3 regions of the Pseudomonas sp. MPC6 genome follow, and region 1 is predicted to be linked to each of the others. Evidence: riboswitches for the same ligand, from Rfam matches in the RefSeq annotation. Region 1 holds a riboswitch; each other region holds the start of a gene.
What was found. Region 1 has a riboswitch for cobalamin ahead of cobW (cobalamin biosynthesis protein CobW). Riboswitches for the same ligand answer to the same signal wherever they lie in the genome.
Positions count from the first base shown of each region.

Region 1 (5,444 bases):
CGTTCAAGCATCAGGTTGGCCGACTGGAAACCGATGCGCCACGCGGTGGTGGTCGGCAGGTTGCGCACGTCCACCGAATAGAAGTTGCGCCCGGTCGGCAGCACGTCCAGGCGCCCGCGGCTGGGTGCACCGCTGGGGCCGGCCATGACGAAACGACCGCTCAAGGCATCGAGCAGGCCGCGCATTTCCGCCGGGCCGCAGGCATCCAGGCGCGGCGCGACGACTTCGCGCAGGCTGTCGATGATGGCGCTTACTTCAGACCAACCGGGACCCTGTGGAAGCTCGCTCCCACGGGGTTTTGGGTTGGCTTGAGGAGGATTCACTGTCTGCGAGATGAGTTGAGCGGCGAACAATTCCAGGCGTTCGCGTGTGTCACCGGCGGTGCGCCAGACTTCATCGGTGAGGGATTGCAGTTCAATCGGCCGCGGTCCGGTCCATGGTTCTGCCAGCGCACAATCCAGCGGATCGAACCCCAGATCGAAGGCCTTGGCCAATGCCCGCAACACACTCGATTGCGCCCCTCGCCCGTCGCCACGGGGAATTCGCAGCAGGGCCAGCAAGGTATCGATACGCAAACGCCCGGTCGGCGATTCGCCGAAAATGTGCAAGCCATCGCGGATCTGCGACTCTTTCAAGTCGCACAGGTAGGTGTCCAGACGCGGCAGCCAGATCGCCGCATCGGCATCGCTGTCGAGTTTTTCATCCAGTTGCAGTTCGCGGTCGATGTGGCTGTCGCGCACCAGTTGCAGAATGTCCCGCTGCAATTCCCGGGCGCGCCGGGGATCGAGCAATTGCGCTTCGTAATATTCGTCGGCCAGCAACTCGAGGTTGCGCAGCGGCCCGTAGGTTTCGGCGCGGGTCAGCGGCGGCATCAGGTGATCGATGATCACCGCCTGGGTACGGCGCTTGGCCTGGGCGCCTTCGCCCGGGTCGTTGACGATGAACGGGTAGATGTTCGGCAGCGGCCCGAGCAGCGCATCCGGCCAGCACTGTTCCGACAGGCCGACGCCCTTGCCCGGCAGCCATTCAAGGTTGCCGTGCTTGCCGACATGTATCACGCCGTGGGCGCCATAGGTGTTGCGCAGCCAGAAATAGAACGCGAGATAGCCATGCGGCGGCACCAGGTCCGGGTCATGGTAGACCGCGCTCGGATCGACCTGATAGCCCCGGGCCGGTTGAATGCCGACGAAGGTCAGGCCGAAGCGCAAACCGGCAATCATCATCCGCCCGCCGCGGAACATCGGATCGCTTTCGGGGCCGCCCCAGCGTTCCAGCACGGCCTGACGGTTGGCTTCGGGGAGCGCGTCGAACATCAGACGGTAGTCGTTCAGTGCCAGGCTTTGATGGCACGGTCGCTGGTCGAGGGTGTCGAGGTCGTTGCTGACGCCGCCGAGCAACTGCTGGATCAACGCGGTGCCGCTGTCTGGCAGTTCGGCCGGTAGCGGATAACCTTCTTTATGCAGCGCACGCAGGATGTTCAGCGCGGCGGCAGGTGTGTCGAGGCCGACCCCATTGCCGATGCGACCGTCGCGGGTCGGGTAGTTGGCCAGGATCAGCGCGATGCGTTTCTCGCCATTGGGTACCCGTGCCAGATCAATCCAGCGCCGCGCCAGTTCGGCGACGAAATCCATGCGTTCCGGTTGCGGTCGATAACACACCACGTCCGACTGACTGCGCTCGCTGCGCCAGGCCAGGTCCTTGAAACTGATCGGCCGGCTGATGATCCGTCCGTCCAGCTCCGGCAGCGCGATGTGCATCGCCAGGTCACGCGGACCGAGGCCCTGCTCGCTGGCGCGCCAGCCGGGTTCGTTGTCTTGGGCGCAAATGGCCTGAATCACTGGAATGTTGCGGCGAAACGGCCGCAACTGCGGCGCTTCGGGGCTGGACTGGGCGAAACCGGTGGTGTTGAGAATCACCCCGGCAGCCACCTCATCCAGCAGGTCCTCGACCACGGCCAGGCAGCCGGGCTCTTTCAGACTGGCGACCGCAATCGGCAACGGGTTAAGCCCCGCCGCCTGCAGGCGCTGGCAGAACACATCGATGAACGCGGTGTTCGCCGCCTGCAGATGCGAGCGGTAAAACAGCACGGCCGCTACCGGTTGATCGGCCTGCCAGTCGGCTTGCCAATCCTGCAGCGCGGCGGGGCTTTGGCGTGGATGGTAGATCGCGGTGCGCGCAAGGGTCTGCGGCTCGGCCCAGGCGTAGTCGCGATCCAGCCAACGAGTGGCGAGACAGCGAAACAGATCGAGGGCATTGGCCATGCCACCCTGCCGCAGGTAATGCCAGAGTCGGTCGCGGTCTTGCGCAACCACAGTGCTCAGGTCGCTGAGTTCCGGGTCCGGACGGTCATCGCCCGGCACCAGGATCAGCTGCACACCGCGCCCCGACAACTCCACCAGCCGCTCGACGCCGTAACGCCAATAGGCGATGCCACCGTGCAGGGACAGCAGAATGACCTTGGCGTGACGCAGGACCTGGTCGACATACAGGTCGACCGAGGCATGATTCTGCACCTGCATCGGGTTGGCCAGGCGCACGCTCGGGTAATCGTCCGGCAACTGCTGCGCCGCTTCGGCGAGCAGCGCCAGGCTGGAGTCGCCGCTGCACAGGATCACCAGCTCGGCGGGGGTCTGTCCAAGGTCGGCGATATTGTCATCCGACACGAAACCGCCGGGCTGGGTCCTGAGCAGGTGCATGGCTTAGACGCTGAGTGCGGCGCGCAATTGCGCTTCGAGCAGCGTCGCGTCCAGTTCCTGGCCGATCAACACCAGGCGCGTGGTGCGCACTTCATCGGCGCCCCACCGACGGTCGAAATGCTTGTCGAAGCGCGTGCCCACGCCCTGGATCAGCAGGCGCATCGGCTTGCCCGGGATCGCGGCGAACCCTTTGACTCGCAGGATGCCGTGCTGGACCACCAGTTGGGTCAAGGCATCCAGCAGCAGGCTTTCGTCGGCTTGCGGCAGTTCGATGGAGATCGAATCGAAGGCGTCGTGGTCGTGATCGTCCTCGCCTTCATGGTGATGATCATGATGGCTGTGACGACTGTCGATGTGCGCTTCGGAACCGACACCGAGGCCGATCAGTACGTCCAGCGGCAGGCGGCCGCTGCTGGCTTCGATGACTTTCACCGCGGGCGGCAGTTCTTCGGCGACTTCCAGGCGCACACGGGCCAGGTCTTCAGGGCTGATCAGGTCGGCCTTGTTGAGGATCACCAGGTCGGCGCTGGCCAGTTGGTCGGCGAACAGTTCGTGCAGCGGCGATTCGTGGTCCAGGTTCGGGTCGAGTTTGCGCTGGGCGTCGACCTGGTCCGGGAATGCGGCGAAGGTGCCGGCGGCGACGGCCGGGCTGTCGACCACGGTGATCACCGCGTCAACGGTGCAGGCGCTGCGGATTTCCGGCCACTGGAAGGCTTGCACCAGGGGTTTTGGCAGGGCCAGGCCCGAGGTTTCGATGAGGATGTGGTCGAGGTCGCCGCGACGGGCCACCAGTTCACGCATCACCGGGAAGAATTCTTCCTGGACGGTGCAGCACAGGCAGCCGTTGGCCAGCTCGTAGACGCGGCCGTTGGCTTCTTCCTCGGTGCAGCCGATGGCGCACTGCTTGAGGATTTCGCCATCGATGCCCAGCTCGCCGAACTCGTTGACGATCACCGCGATGCGACGGCCCTGGGCGTTGTCGAGCATGTGCCGCAGCAAGGTGGTCTTGCCCGAACCGAGGAAGCCGGTAACGATGGTGACGGGAAGTTTGGCCAGTGTTTTCATCGGATGCCCTTTGGCAAGGTGGCGGGCATACGGGACGACAATCGCTGCGACGGATGCGCGCGCGGAAGAGTTCGCCACCGGATCACCCCGCCCGGTTGTAGTGAGAATCTGTGTCGAGGCAGGTCTCCTGGCTGACGGTGTGCCAGTCGTTGGACTGGCGTTTGCTGCGCCTTCCCGCGAACCCGTTGCACAGGGTTTGCAGTGGCGTGGCAGCGAACATCACCGTTCACAGTTGCGGGGGCAGCCGCGGCATCGACCGCGTTCCCTTCTTAGCTTCGGCAAATGCCGAAGAACCTCGAATGCGCAAGGCTACGCATGGTGTGGGGGCGGGTCAATGTCTTGTGGTCAGCCGTCAGGACGCCTTCGCGGGCAAGTCGGATCGCCGCACCGCTCTCTCCTACAAGAGCGCCGCCGACCTGCAGGCGCGAGGCTCGCCCGCGAATGGAGCGCCTCGGTATCAAGTGAGAACCCTTGCCAATTGACGCCCAACCCCCGCCCATGCTCTCCTACACGCCTTGTTACGGGTGCCCTTCACAGGGTGAAACGGGAAACCGGTGAATCATGTGCTTTACTCAAGGCCATGTCAGTCCGGTGCTGCCCCCGCAACGGTAAGCGAGCGAAGCGTCAGATCCACTGTGCCAGCGTTCGGCATGGGAAGGTGATGCTTGCAGGTCACGGCGAAAGCCAAAGCCCCTCGTGAGCCCGGAGACCGGCCCGCAACACAAAGTGACCATTATGCTCACTGAATAACAAACCCGCGGTGGGCGGGCGCTGTTTGAACCTCTGCGTGCGCGACTCGCAGGGGTCTTCCATGCGCTCTATTCACCCACTGACAGACCAGAGGGAAGCGCCATGTCGATCATCAGCAGCACCGGCAGCAACACAGACAAGAGCACCGCCAGCAGCACCACGACCCTGACTCAACGCCTGACCGCCGCCGCCTGCGCGTCGATCCTCGGCGTGTGCCTGGTCTATTTTGCCGGTTTCTCGCACATCGAAGCGGTGCACAATGCCGCGCACGATACCCGTCACAGCGCCGCCTTCCCGTGCCATTGAGACCTGCCGACATGATCAAGCGTATCGCGCAAACCGCAGGTTTCACCGGGCTGCTGGCCGCCCTGTTGCTGACCCTGCTGCAAAGTTTCTGGGTGTCGCCGCTGATTCTGCAGGCCGAGACCTACGAAAAATCCGAGCCGGCGGCTGTTGAAGTGCATGAGCACGCCGCAGGTGCTGTCGCCGCTCACAGCCATGACGCCGAGGCCTGGGAGCCGGAAGACGGCTGGCAGCGCGTGCTGTCGACCACCGGTGGCAACCTGGTGGTCGCGGTCGGTTTCGCGTTGATGCTCGCCGGCCTCTACACCTTGCGCGCCCCGACCAACACCTCTCAAGGCCTGCTCTGGGGCCTGGCCGGCTATGCGACCTTCGTGCTCGCGCCGACCCTCGGCCTGCCGCCTGAACTGCCGGGAACTGTCGCGGCCGATCTGGCGCAGCGGCAGGTCTGGTGGATCGGCACTGCCGCCTCCACCGCAGCCGGCATCGCCCTGATCGTGTTCAGCCGTCACTGGCTGATGAAGGTCCTCGGCGTCGCCATCCTCGCCGTGCCCCACGTGATAGGCGCGCCACAACCGGAAGTGCACTCGATGCTCGCTCCGGAAGCGCTCGAGTCGCAGTTCAAAATCGCTT
Region 1 covers NZ_CP034783.1:3,905,158-3,910,601, forward strand. Annotated here, with positions in the region: gene cobN (cobaltochelatase subunit CobN) at 1-2,696, opposite strand, end outside; gene cobW (cobalamin biosynthesis protein CobW) at 2,700-3,761, opposite strand; cobalamin riboswitch at 3,861-4,074, opposite strand; cobalamin riboswitch at 4,267-4,494, shown strand; gene ELQ88_RS20050 (CbtB-domain containing protein) at 4,614-4,817, shown strand; gene ELQ88_RS20055 (CbtA family protein) at 4,829-5,444, shown strand, end outside.

Region 2 (5,444 bases), 1.4 Mb from region 1:
GGGACGGCCAGCCACACCGACGGCCAGCGCACCCCGCTGAGATTGCCCAGCAACCAGAACATGATGCCCCGGGCCTGCTCGGAACTGGCCGACTTGGTGATCAGGAACGCCGTGAGCGCATTGAATAGCTGCGAACCGGCAATCCCCGCGAGGATGATTTGCCCGGTGCCGCCGGGTGAGCCGCTGGCACGGGCCAGCAATACCACCAGGGCGAAGGCGGCCACAGCCCCGGCAAACGCCCCGACCGACAGCGAAATCAGGCCCGCCCCCAGCCCCAGCAACGCCACCAGCACCGCGCCCGTCGAGGCGCCGGCGGAGATACCCAGCAGGTAAGGATCGGCCAACGGATTGCGCAACAGCGATTGCAGGACCACCCCGCAAGTGGCCAGGCCCGCACCGCAGGCCGCCGCCACCAGCGCGCGGGTCAGGCGATAATTCCAGACGATGCCTTCGTCGATCGGGTCGAGGACATGACCGGCAGCCCACAGTTTATTGGCCAGCACCTGGACCACCACACCCGGGGCGATGGGCGTTTCACCGATGGCCACACCGGCAATGACGGCCAGCAGCAGGGTCACGGCGGCCAGGAATGTGCGAATCAACGTCCTGGTCATTTTGGCAAGTCATAGCCGTTGATGGCCGTTGCCAGGGTTTCAAGACCGTCGAACATTCTGACGCTGGCCTGCATGGCCATGGCGTCCAGGATGATGATGCGGTTGTTTTTCACCGCGTCCATGTTGCGGGTCACCGGGTCGCTGCGCAGGAATGCCAGTTTCTGCAGATGGTCGTCAGCGGGGAAACGACGGCGATCCATGCGGGCGATGACCAGGAAAGTCGGGTTGGCCTTGGCGATGGTTTCCCAGCCGACGGTCGGCCATTCTTCGTTGGATTGCACCACGTTGCGCACGCCCAAGGTATTGAGCATGAAGTCGGGAATGCCCTTGTGGCCGGCGACATAAGGGTCGATATCCAGACTGGCACTGGAGAACCAGAACAGCGCACTGGTGTGCTTCAGGTCCTTGTTCCGCACCGTGGCGACAGACTTCGCCAGGCTGGCCTTGAGTTCGTCGTTCAACTGCCGGCCACGTTCCTGCACATCGAAGATCTCGGCCAATTGGCTGATGCTCTTGTAAATGCTGTCGATGCGAAACGCCTCCAGGCGTGTGCCGTCGGCGCCGACCAGATTGTCCTTGGCTTCGCAGTCGGAGGGCATCAGGTAGGTCGGGATCTGCAGCTCGTGAAACTGCTCGCGGGTACCGACCACGCCTTTCGGGCCGACCATCCACTCCAGTTCCACGGCCACCAGTTGCGGGCGTTTGCCGATCACCGACTCGAAACTCGGCTCGTTATCGGCCAGGCGTTGGATCCGGTCGTTCTCGGTCTTGTACGTGGCCAGCACATCGTTGAACCACAGCGAGGTGCCGACCAGCGTGGGGCCAAGCCCCATGGCGTAGAGCATTTCGGTGCCGGCCTGGCCGATGGTCACGGCGCGGCTCGGCGCCTGCTCGAAGGTCAGCTTGCTGCCGCAGTTCTCGACCGTCAGGGGATAGTGGGTCGGGGCCGCATGCGCGAGGGTGGACAGACCCAGGGCGGTGACGAGGGTGGCAAGGCGTGACAGCAGCATGACGCAATCTCCAGTTGACCGTACTCGGAGCAGGGGCACGGCCTGGAAACACATCATCGAACGCTGCCGTTAAAGCACGGACGTAGCACTCACCGGAGGTGACGCACGGCGCAAGGATGTCCTTCCCGGACACCCCGCCGGTTAGTGATTTGCTTGGCCGGCAGGTCTCCTGACTGATGCGTCATCGCCTGGCTCCAGCCTTCCCGGGAGTGATCCCAGTGGCAGTTCAGGAGCAGGCTCAGCACCTACAGTTGCGGGGGCAGTTCCGATTGATGCCGTGTCGGGCATCTCGGATTCCCTATTAATCCCATGTGGAAACCGGCGGCCGGCATGGTAGTCGATCATGGCGATCAACGGTCCAGTATTTTTTCGTGGCGCAACCATCAGAAGTTGATCGAGGCGCTCAACCGGGCCGTCAGCGGCGCACCCTGGAACAGGTAGCCGTCGCCCAGGTATTCGCCGGCGTCACGCCAGTAGCGCTTGTCGAACAGGTTGTCCACGGTCAGGCGGAACACCGTGTCGTAACCGTCGATGCGGGTGCTGTAGCGGCTGCCGAGATTGAAAATGGCGTAGGCCCCGGTCTCTACCCCGCCCTGGCGATTGGCGTATTTGCTGGCGCTGTATTGCATCCCGCCGAGCAGGGCCAGGCCATCGATCCCGGGCAGGGCGTAGTCGCCCTGGAAGCTGGCGCGCAGCGTCGGCACATTGATTGCCTGATGCCCTTCATAGGCCGGCGTGCCGCTGTCGCTGACCCGGGCGCGGATCGCCGCGACACTGGCGGCGATCTGCAGGCGCTGGCTGGCCCAGCCATTGGCCGAGAGTTCCAGGCCGGTGTTCTTCTGTTCGCCCTGCTGGGTGAAGGTGAAGGTGCCGTCGTCATTGGGCCGGGAGTACTGGTACGCCTGGCGGATCTGGAACAGCGCCGCGGCCAGGCTGATGCGCTGCCAGTCGTACTTGATGCCCGCCTCGATTTGCCGGGACACGGTTGGCACGAGGATTTCAAAGGCGTTGGTGGTGAACCAGGCCGCTTCGCCACCCAGGGACAAGCCCTTGCTGTAGCGGGTGTACAGCGCCAGGTTGTGCAGCGGCTTGTAGATCATCGCGGCCTGGGGCAGGAACACATAGCGTTGGGTATGCCGGGTGGTCTCGCCCTGGCTGTCGAAGGTCTCTTCATCCAGGCGCACTTCACGCCCGCCGAGCACGGTCTGCCATTGTTCGTTGAAGCTGATCCGGTCATTGAAGAACAGCCCGTACTGGCGGCTGTCAAGGCGTCGATAGGCGTCGTTGAGCGGACCGTCGTAGCGCGGAAAATCTGCTGGTTCGCTATCGATATTGGCGCTGCCGATCATCACGTTGATGGTGTCGCGTTTATCCACCACGCGGCGAAACGCGCTGGTGCCTACGCTCAGTTCATGACCAAGGCCACCGGTGTCGAAGTCGCCAGTGAAGGCAGCCTGTACCTCGTCATTGCGGCGGGTATCGTCAGGGCTGCGGAAGTCGTAGATGTCGTAGTCGCCCTCGGGGCTGAAGTAGTTGGGCACCGCGGCGCTGGCGCAACTGGCGGAACCGTAGCAACCCCAGGCGAACGAGCTGTAGTCATCGATCACCACCCGGCTGCGCGAGGCGCTGACATTGCCTTTCCAGGTGTCGCTGAAGCGATATTCGAAGTTGCCGTTGAGGTTCAGCGCATCAGTGGTGACGGGTTTCGAGCCGCTCTGATGGGCCAGCAGTTTTTTCGGCGAGGCGTGGTGTGGCAGGCGGGTGCCGCCAAGCAATTGATAGCCCGGTGCGGCGCGCTGTTCCCTGGTCTGGTACTCGGCATCCAGTTGCAGCAGGGCATCGGGGCTGATGTTCCAGTCGAAGGCCAGGGAGGCGAAGTCGCGCTGGCCATTAGTGTGCTCGACATAGGAATGCAGCTCTTCATGGGCCACGTTGGCGCGTAGCCCGAACTGCTGTTCATTGCCGAAGAATCCGCCCACGTCTGTGGCCAGGTAGCCGCTGCCACGGTCGTCCGTGGAGACAGTGACCGAACGCACGTCGGCCGGCCGCTTGGTCACGTAGTTGACCAGCCCGCCGGGCTCGCTGACGCCGCTCTGCAAGCCGGAAAGCCCCTTGAGCAATTCCACCTGTTGTTTGTTTTCCAGGCCGACGTTCTGCTCGCCGGTGATGGTGCGGCCGTTGATCTTGTAGCTGCTGGCGGAGTTGAGCGAGAAGCCACGCACGACGAAGTTTTCGTAGTAGCCGACCGGCGCGTAGCTCTCACCCACCGAGGCATCGTTCTGCAGGACTTCGCTGAGCAGGCGGGCCTGCCGATCCTTGATCAAGGCTTCGGTGACCACTGAAATCGAGGCCGGCGTATCGAGCAATGGCGCGGCGTCGAAACCGCCGACCGAGGCGCTATGGGCCTGGTAGCCAGAGGTGTCTTCGCCCGTCACGGTCAGCGCCGGGAGTTCGGTGTCGGCGGCCTGCGCGGTGTCGGCCAACAGCAGGCCCAAGGCCAGAAGATTGAGCGTGAACCGTGGTGCGGACACTCCCTTGCGGGACGTCCGGTAAAGCCTATCCATGAATACTCCTCGACGATTGCGATCACGGGCCGGGCGGACACCGGGATCCGCGGCCCGCTCTTGAAGCGAGGCATCATACAAGAGGATCTAGTCGCGTCCGCCGTTATCGATCCGGATAGGCGGTAAAGAGCAGTTGGCCAGGTACCAGGTACAAAAAAGCGGAAACCCATTAATGGGTTTCCGCTTTTTTTTACTAGTAAGAATCGGTGATTATCCTAAGGCTTTCAGATCTCGACATCCTTCGCATCCACCGCGCCGCCACAACCGGTCGCCGCCCCAGCTCCCCCCGCACCGAAACCGGTGACCCCGGCGTCGGCCAGTGCCGGTTACCTGAAAAACCCGGCGCCGGAATACCCCTCGCTGGCCATGCGTCGCGGCTGGGAAGGCACGGTGCTGTTGCGGGTGCATGTCCTGGCCAGCGGCAAACCCGGCGACATCCAGATCCAGAAAAGCAGTGGCCGCGATCAACTCGACGCCGCCGCCCTGGCCGCAGTCAAACGCTGGAGTTTCGTCCCGGCCAAGCAGGGCGATGTCGCCCAGGACGGCTGGGTCAGCGTGCCCATCGACTTCAAAATCAAGTAACTCAACCCTCACGATATCGACCGCGGGCCACCTGACAAAAGGCGCATCGCTACAACTGATCCATTGCCTTGTTGGAGAGCCTGACCATGAACCTGATTGCATCCCCCTTCGAATCCATCGAACACGCCGTCATCTGGCTGTTGATTATCTTCTCTGTCGCGACATGGGGCCTGGCCTTGCTCAAGGGCGTGCAGTTCACCCGCCTGAAGACCCAGGACCGCAAATTCCATAAACACTTCTGGGCCGCCCCCAGTCTCGATTCCGCCGCTGAATTGGCCCATAGCCAACCGGGCGCCGCCGCTCGCGTGGCACTGGCCGGTTACGCGGCGATCCAGGTCAGCGATCAACCGGGCACTGACCTCAATCAGTCGATCAACCACCAGAACCGCCTCGAGCGCGCCCTGCGCCAGCAGATCGTGCGTGAGCGGCGCTCGCTGGAAAGCGGCCTGGCAATCCTCGCGAGCATCGGCAGCACCTCGCCCTTCATCGGTCTGTTCGGCACCGTCTGGGGCATCATGTCGGCCTTGAAAGGCATCAGTGCCGCGGGCTCGGCGAGCCTGGAAACCGTGGCCGGGCCGATCGGCGCTGCGCTGGTCGCCACCGGTGTCGGCATCGCCGTCGCGGTGCCGGCGGTGCTGGTGTACAACTACTTCCTGCGGCGCCTGAAGCTGACC
Region 2 covers NZ_CP034783.1:2,543,813-2,549,256, forward strand. Annotated here, with positions in the region: gene ELQ88_RS13980 (iron ABC transporter permease) at 1-614, opposite strand, end outside; gene ELQ88_RS13985 (ABC transporter substrate-binding protein) at 611-1,624, opposite strand; cobalamin riboswitch at 1,766-1,962, opposite strand; gene ELQ88_RS13990 (TonB-dependent siderophore receptor) at 2,008-4,188, opposite strand; partial or broken gene ELQ88_RS13995 (energy transducer TonB) at 4,441-4,770, shown strand; gene ELQ88_RS14000 (MotA/TolQ/ExbB proton channel family protein) at 4,857-5,444, shown strand, end outside.
Region 2: linked by a shared signal. The riboswitch ahead of ELQ88_RS13985 (ABC transporter substrate-binding protein) and the one ahead of cobW (cobalamin biosynthesis protein CobW) in region 1 are both predicted to bind cobalamin.

Region 3 (5,444 bases), 1.2 Mb from region 1:
CGACGGAAAATAAAAATGCACATAAGAGGCCGTCATCCGCCCCTGACGATAAACCGCCTCCGCCCCACGCCCGCCATTCGGGCTTAACCCACGGGCAATCGGCTCCAGCCCGGTACTGGTCAGCGAATGGTGATAAGTGTGCCCACGCAGCAACCCTTCCGGCAGTTCAACCGCCTGCAGGGCCAACGCCGCCAGACGCTTCTGCATCACCGCATCCCCGGCCAGCAAACCGACCAGTTCAGCTCGAGTGCCCTCGACATCGGTCAACGAATCCAGCAGATACAACATCCCGCCACACTCGGCCAACAACGGTTTGCCCGCCCCATGGTGAGCGCGAATCGCGTCGAGCATCGAGGTGTTCTGTGACAGCGCCACATGGTGCAATTCCGGATAACCGCCCGGCAGGTACAGACTGTCTGCGTCCGGCAATCGGGCATCACGGATCGGCGAGAAAAACAGCAACTCGGCGCCCATGGCGCGCAGCAGATCCAGGCTCGCGCCGTAGGTGAAGGCAAAGGCTTCGTCACGGGCCACGGCGATCCGCACGCCAGCCAGCAATGGCTCGGCAACGATCACATCGGGGGCGGCGAATGCCACGGCCGGCGGCAACGCCACCTCGCAACTGCTGGCCAGGGCATCGGCCGCGGCGTCGAGGCGCAGATCAAGATCGTTCAACTCGCTGGCCTGGACCAGCCCCAGGTGACGGCTCGGCAGTTCGATCCCGGTTTCCCTGGACAAGGCGCCATACCAGCGCAAGCCTTCAGTCAGGCTGCCCTCGAGCAATTGCGCATGGCGCAATGTGCCCACGCGGTTGGCCAACACTCCGGCAAACGGCAAGTCCGGCTGATAGCGCGCCAGCCCCAGGGCCAGGGCGCCAAAGGTCTGCGCCATGGCAGTGCCATCGATCACACCCAGCACCGGTACCCCGAAGTGTCGCGCCAGGTCGGCGCTGGACGGCGTACCGTCGAACAGCCCCATGACCCCTTCGATCAGGATCAGGTCGGCAACAGCTGCGGCTTCCCACAACAGTCGACGACTTTCCTGCTCGCCGACCATCCACATGTCCAGTTGATACACCGGCGCACCGCTGGCGCGCTCGAGAATCATCGGGTCGAGGAAGTCCGGACCGCACTTGAAGACCCGCACCTTGCGCCCCTGATTGCGGTGCAACCGGGCCAGCGCGGCAGTGACGGTGGTCTTGCCCTGACCGGAGGCCGGCGCGGCAATCAGGACCGCCGGGCAATGACGTGGTTGACTCACAATTCGACGCCTTTTTGCGCTTTGATCCCGGCCTGGAACGCGTGCTTGATCACGCCCATTTCGGTGACGGTGTCGGCCAGCTCGATCATTTCCGGTTTGGCGCCACGACCGGTGACCACCACATGCTGCATCGGCGGACGCGCCTGCAAGTCGCCGAGCACCTGATCGAGGTCGAGATAACCGTGCTTGAGCGCGATGTTCAACTCATCCAGCACCACCAGGCCGATGGACGGATCGCTCAGCAGTTCGCGGGACACTGCCCAGGCGGCTTCGGCGGCCGCGATATCGCGCTGACGATCCTGGGTCTCCCAGGTGAAGCCCTCGCCCATCACATGAAACCGCACCTGCTCCGGGAAGCGGCGGAAGAACAGTTCTTCGCCGGTGCTGTTGCGGCCCTTGATGAACTGCACCACGCCACACTGCATGCCATGGCCCAGGGATCTGGCGAGCATGCCAAAGGCCGAACTGCTCTTGCCTTTGCCGTTGCCGGTCAGCACCAGCAGCAGGCCGCATTCGTTCGGGGAATTGGCGATGCGTTCATCGATCACGGCTTTTTTGCGCAGCATGCGCGCCAGGTGACGTTCATCACGATCGGGGGTATCAGTCATGGGGAGCTCTCCGTTGAGGCTGGATAACGGCGGGCAGGCACAAGAATAGACGGCAAAAAGCCTGGCATCGCCCACCGTGATGCCGCTGGATGAATCAGGCCGGTCTCCGGGCTCATGAGCGGCGCTGGCCTGACTGCGCGCCTTCCCATGTCGGCGTTCGACACAGTGGCTCAAGGCGCAGTCTTCACTCATTTACCGTTGCGGGGGCAGCGTCGGGATCATGAGGCTTCAGCGTTCGAAGACCATCACTCACCGACTTCCCTGTTTCACTCCGTCGGCCATGGCCACAGAGCACCTGAAACAAGCCGCGAAGGTTAGAGGGTTGGGGGTGGAGCGTCAATTGAGAAAGCGCCCTGCGACTGACCGGTTGAACCATCGCGCCTCCCGGCTTCTCTATGATTGTATCAACGCGTCCTTAGGGAAGATCAGCATGCGCAAGCCCCAGCTCGTTATCGTCATCGCGCTCGCCGGAGGGCTCGCCGCCTGTGGTGAAACCTCCAGCCTGCAAGTCATGGACGGCACCGGACCGTCGCCCAAGTTGCCAGAACCGAACAAGACCCTGATCCCGACGGTGAACATCGCCCCGGCGATCGGCTGGCCGGACGGTGCAAAACCCGTCGCGGCGACGGGAACCCAGGTCGCCGCCTTCGCCGAAGGCCTCGATCACCCGCGCTGGCTGTATGTATTGCCCAACGGCGACGTGCTGGTCGCCGAGACCAATGCGCCACCCAAACCCGATGACGGCAAAGGTGTCAAAGGCTGGGTAATGAAGAAAGTCATGGGCCGTGCCGGTGCAGCCGTACCGAGCCCGAACCGCATCACGCTGCTGCGGGACAAGGACCACGATGGCATCGCCGAGACCCGTACGGTGTTTCTGGAAAACCTCAATTCGCCGTTCGGCATGACCCTGGTCGGCACTGACCTGTACGTGGCCGATACGGACCGCTTGCTGCGTTTCCACTATGAAACTGGCGAGACGGCGATCAAGTCGCCTCCGATCAAAGTGGTCGATCTGCCGGGCGGCACACTCAATCATCACTGGACCAAAAACGTCATCGCCAGCAAGGACGGGAGCAAGCTGTATGTGACAGTGGGTTCCAACAGCAATGTCGCGGAAAACGGCATGGACCAGGAAGAAGGTCGCGCGGCGATCTGGGAAGTGGATCGCGCCACCGGCAACCATCGGATCTTCGCTTCAGGGATCCGCAATCCCAACGGCCTGGCCTGGGAGCCCCAGAGCGGCGCGCTGTGGACGGCCGTCAATGAGCGCGACGAAATCGGCAGCGACCTGGTACCGGACTACATCACTTCGGTGAAGGACGGCGGGTTCTACGGCTGGCCCTACAGCTATTACGGACAACATGTCGATGTGCGCGTGACCCCGCAGAATCCGGACCTGGTGGCCAAGGCCATTGCGCCGGACTACGCAGTGGGCCCGCACACGGCATCGCTGGGCCTGACCTTTGCTGAAGGCAACAGCCTGCCGGCGCAGTTCAAGGAGGGCGCATTCATCGGCCAGCACGGCTCGTGGAACCGCGACCCGCACAGTGGCTACAAAGTGATTTTCGTACCATTCAGCGCGGGCAAACCGGTGGGGCAACCGGTTGATGTGCTCACCGGGTTCCTCAGCGACGACGAAAAAGCCATGGGCCGTCCGGTGGGGGTAGTGATCGACCGGCAGGGCGATTTGCTGGTGGCGGATGATGTGGGGAACAAGGTGTGGCGGGTGTCGACGGCTGCTAAATAAATGTCGGCGACTGTGCCGGCTCCTTCGCGAGCAAGCCCGCTCCCACACCTAACCTCAGGCGTTCACATTTTTGTGTTCGCCGCAGATCAAGTGTGGGAGCGGGCTTGCTCGCGAAGAGGCCATCACAGCCACCCATAAATCACCTGCCTAGCGTTTACGGCAGAGCGTTAACCCATCCCCCAACGGCAACAACGACAGGTCCACCCGCACATCATCCTTCAAGGCCAGATTGAGCGCCTGGATGGCCCGGGTGTCTGCGCTTTCCGGGTTGCCCTCAAGCACCCGCCCGCTCCACAGGGTGTTATCGAACACCGCCAGACCACCGACCCGCAGCAAACGCAGCGCATGCTCCAGATAACTCGGGTAATTGGCCTTGTCGGCATCGATGAAAATCAGGTCGAACTGCCCTGGTTGATCCAGCCCGGCCAGGGTTTCCAACGCCGGCGCCAACCGCAGGTCAATCCGCCCCGCCAGACCCGCTTCCTGCCAGTAACGGCGCGCGGTAGCGTTGTAGTCGCCTGGAATATCACAGCAGATCAGCGAACCGTCGTCCGGCAACGCCGCCGCCATGCACAAGGCGCTGTACCCGGTGAAGGTGCCCACTTCCAGCACACGCCTGGCGCCGGTGAGCTTCACCAGCAACGCGAGAAACTGCCCCTGCTCCGGCGCCACCTGCCAGCGCGCCATGGGCAGGGCCTGGGTTTCGTCGCGCAAGCGCTTGAGCAGCGGCGTCTCCCTCAGGGAGACGTCGAGCAGGTATTGATACAGGGAATCATCGAGATTGAGCGTGCGAGCGGTCATCACCAGGGCCCTGCAATCTATGGGTTATGGGCCAGATGCTCGGGTTGCAGCACACGCTTGGCGCTCAGGTAGGCTTTCTGCCAATAAGTCTTGGACAGGCTGTCGAGCTTCACCGTACCGCCCGTGGCCGGTGCATGGACGAAGCGACCTTCGCCGACATAGATCCCGGCGTGGCTGACCTGGGAACCGCCATTGGTGGCGAAGAACAACAGGTCGCCGGTTTGCAGGCCTTCCTTGCCGACACTCGCCGCCTGCATGCCGATCATCTCGCGGGTGGTGCGCGGCAAGGAAATACCGGCAACATCACGGTAGACGTAGCCGATCAGCCCGCTGCAATCAAACCCTGAATCCGGCGTATTGCCGCCCCACCGATAAGGTGTGCCGACGAGGCCGAGCGCACGAAACAGTACGTCTTCGGCGGCGGGAGAAAAGGCTTGGGAGGGACCGAAAACCAGCGGCGCGCGAATCACCGGTGCCGGTGGCGGCGGTGGGCGGCTGGCGCAGGCGCTGAGCAGCGCGGCGAAGCACATGATTGCGAGGCGGGCCGACATCGTCATAGGCAGAACATCCTGATCTGGCTGCGGCTTTTTCCACCGACAGGGCAGAAAAGAAAACCGCCTGCGCAGGACGCAGGCGGTTTGCCATCAATATTAGATCAGGATTTTAGCTGCTGCGTGGCAAACTTCAAGTAAGACTTTAAGTTCACCCTACAAATTGTCCGCTTACTTGCGAGCCGTGACGATCGCCGGACCTGTCGTTGGCGCCATCGCGAGTGCGCGCTTGGCTTCGATGAAGGTCTTGCTCCAGTAGCTGTCGCCCAGGCTGTCGATCCGGACACCGCCGCTGCGGCGGCTGCTGGAATGGATGAACTGGTTGTCGCCCAGGTAGATCCCGGCGTGACTGACGCGCCCACGACGACCGTTGGTGGCGAAGAACAACAGGTCGCCAGGCTTCAGATCGCTGCGAGTCACCAGCGGGGCGTCCACGTTGATCATTTCGCGGGTGGAGCGCGGCAGGTTCATACCGGC
Region 3 covers NZ_CP034783.1:5,060,729-5,066,172, forward strand. Annotated here, with positions in the region: gene ELQ88_RS25305 (cobyrinate a,c-diamide synthase) at 1-1,260, opposite strand, end outside; gene cobO (cob(I)yrinic acid a,c-diamide adenosyltransferase) at 1,257-1,868, opposite strand; cobalamin riboswitch at 1,948-2,182, opposite strand; gene ELQ88_RS25315 (sorbosone dehydrogenase family protein) at 2,299-3,615, shown strand; gene ELQ88_RS25320 (class I SAM-dependent methyltransferase) at 3,763-4,416, opposite strand; gene ELQ88_RS25325 (C40 family peptidase) at 4,434-4,973, opposite strand; gene ELQ88_RS25330 (NlpC/P60 family protein) at 5,139-5,444, opposite strand, start outside.
Region 3: linked by a shared signal. The riboswitch ahead of cobO (cob(I)yrinic acid a,c-diamide adenosyltransferase) and the one ahead of cobW (cobalamin biosynthesis protein CobW) in region 1 are both predicted to bind cobalamin.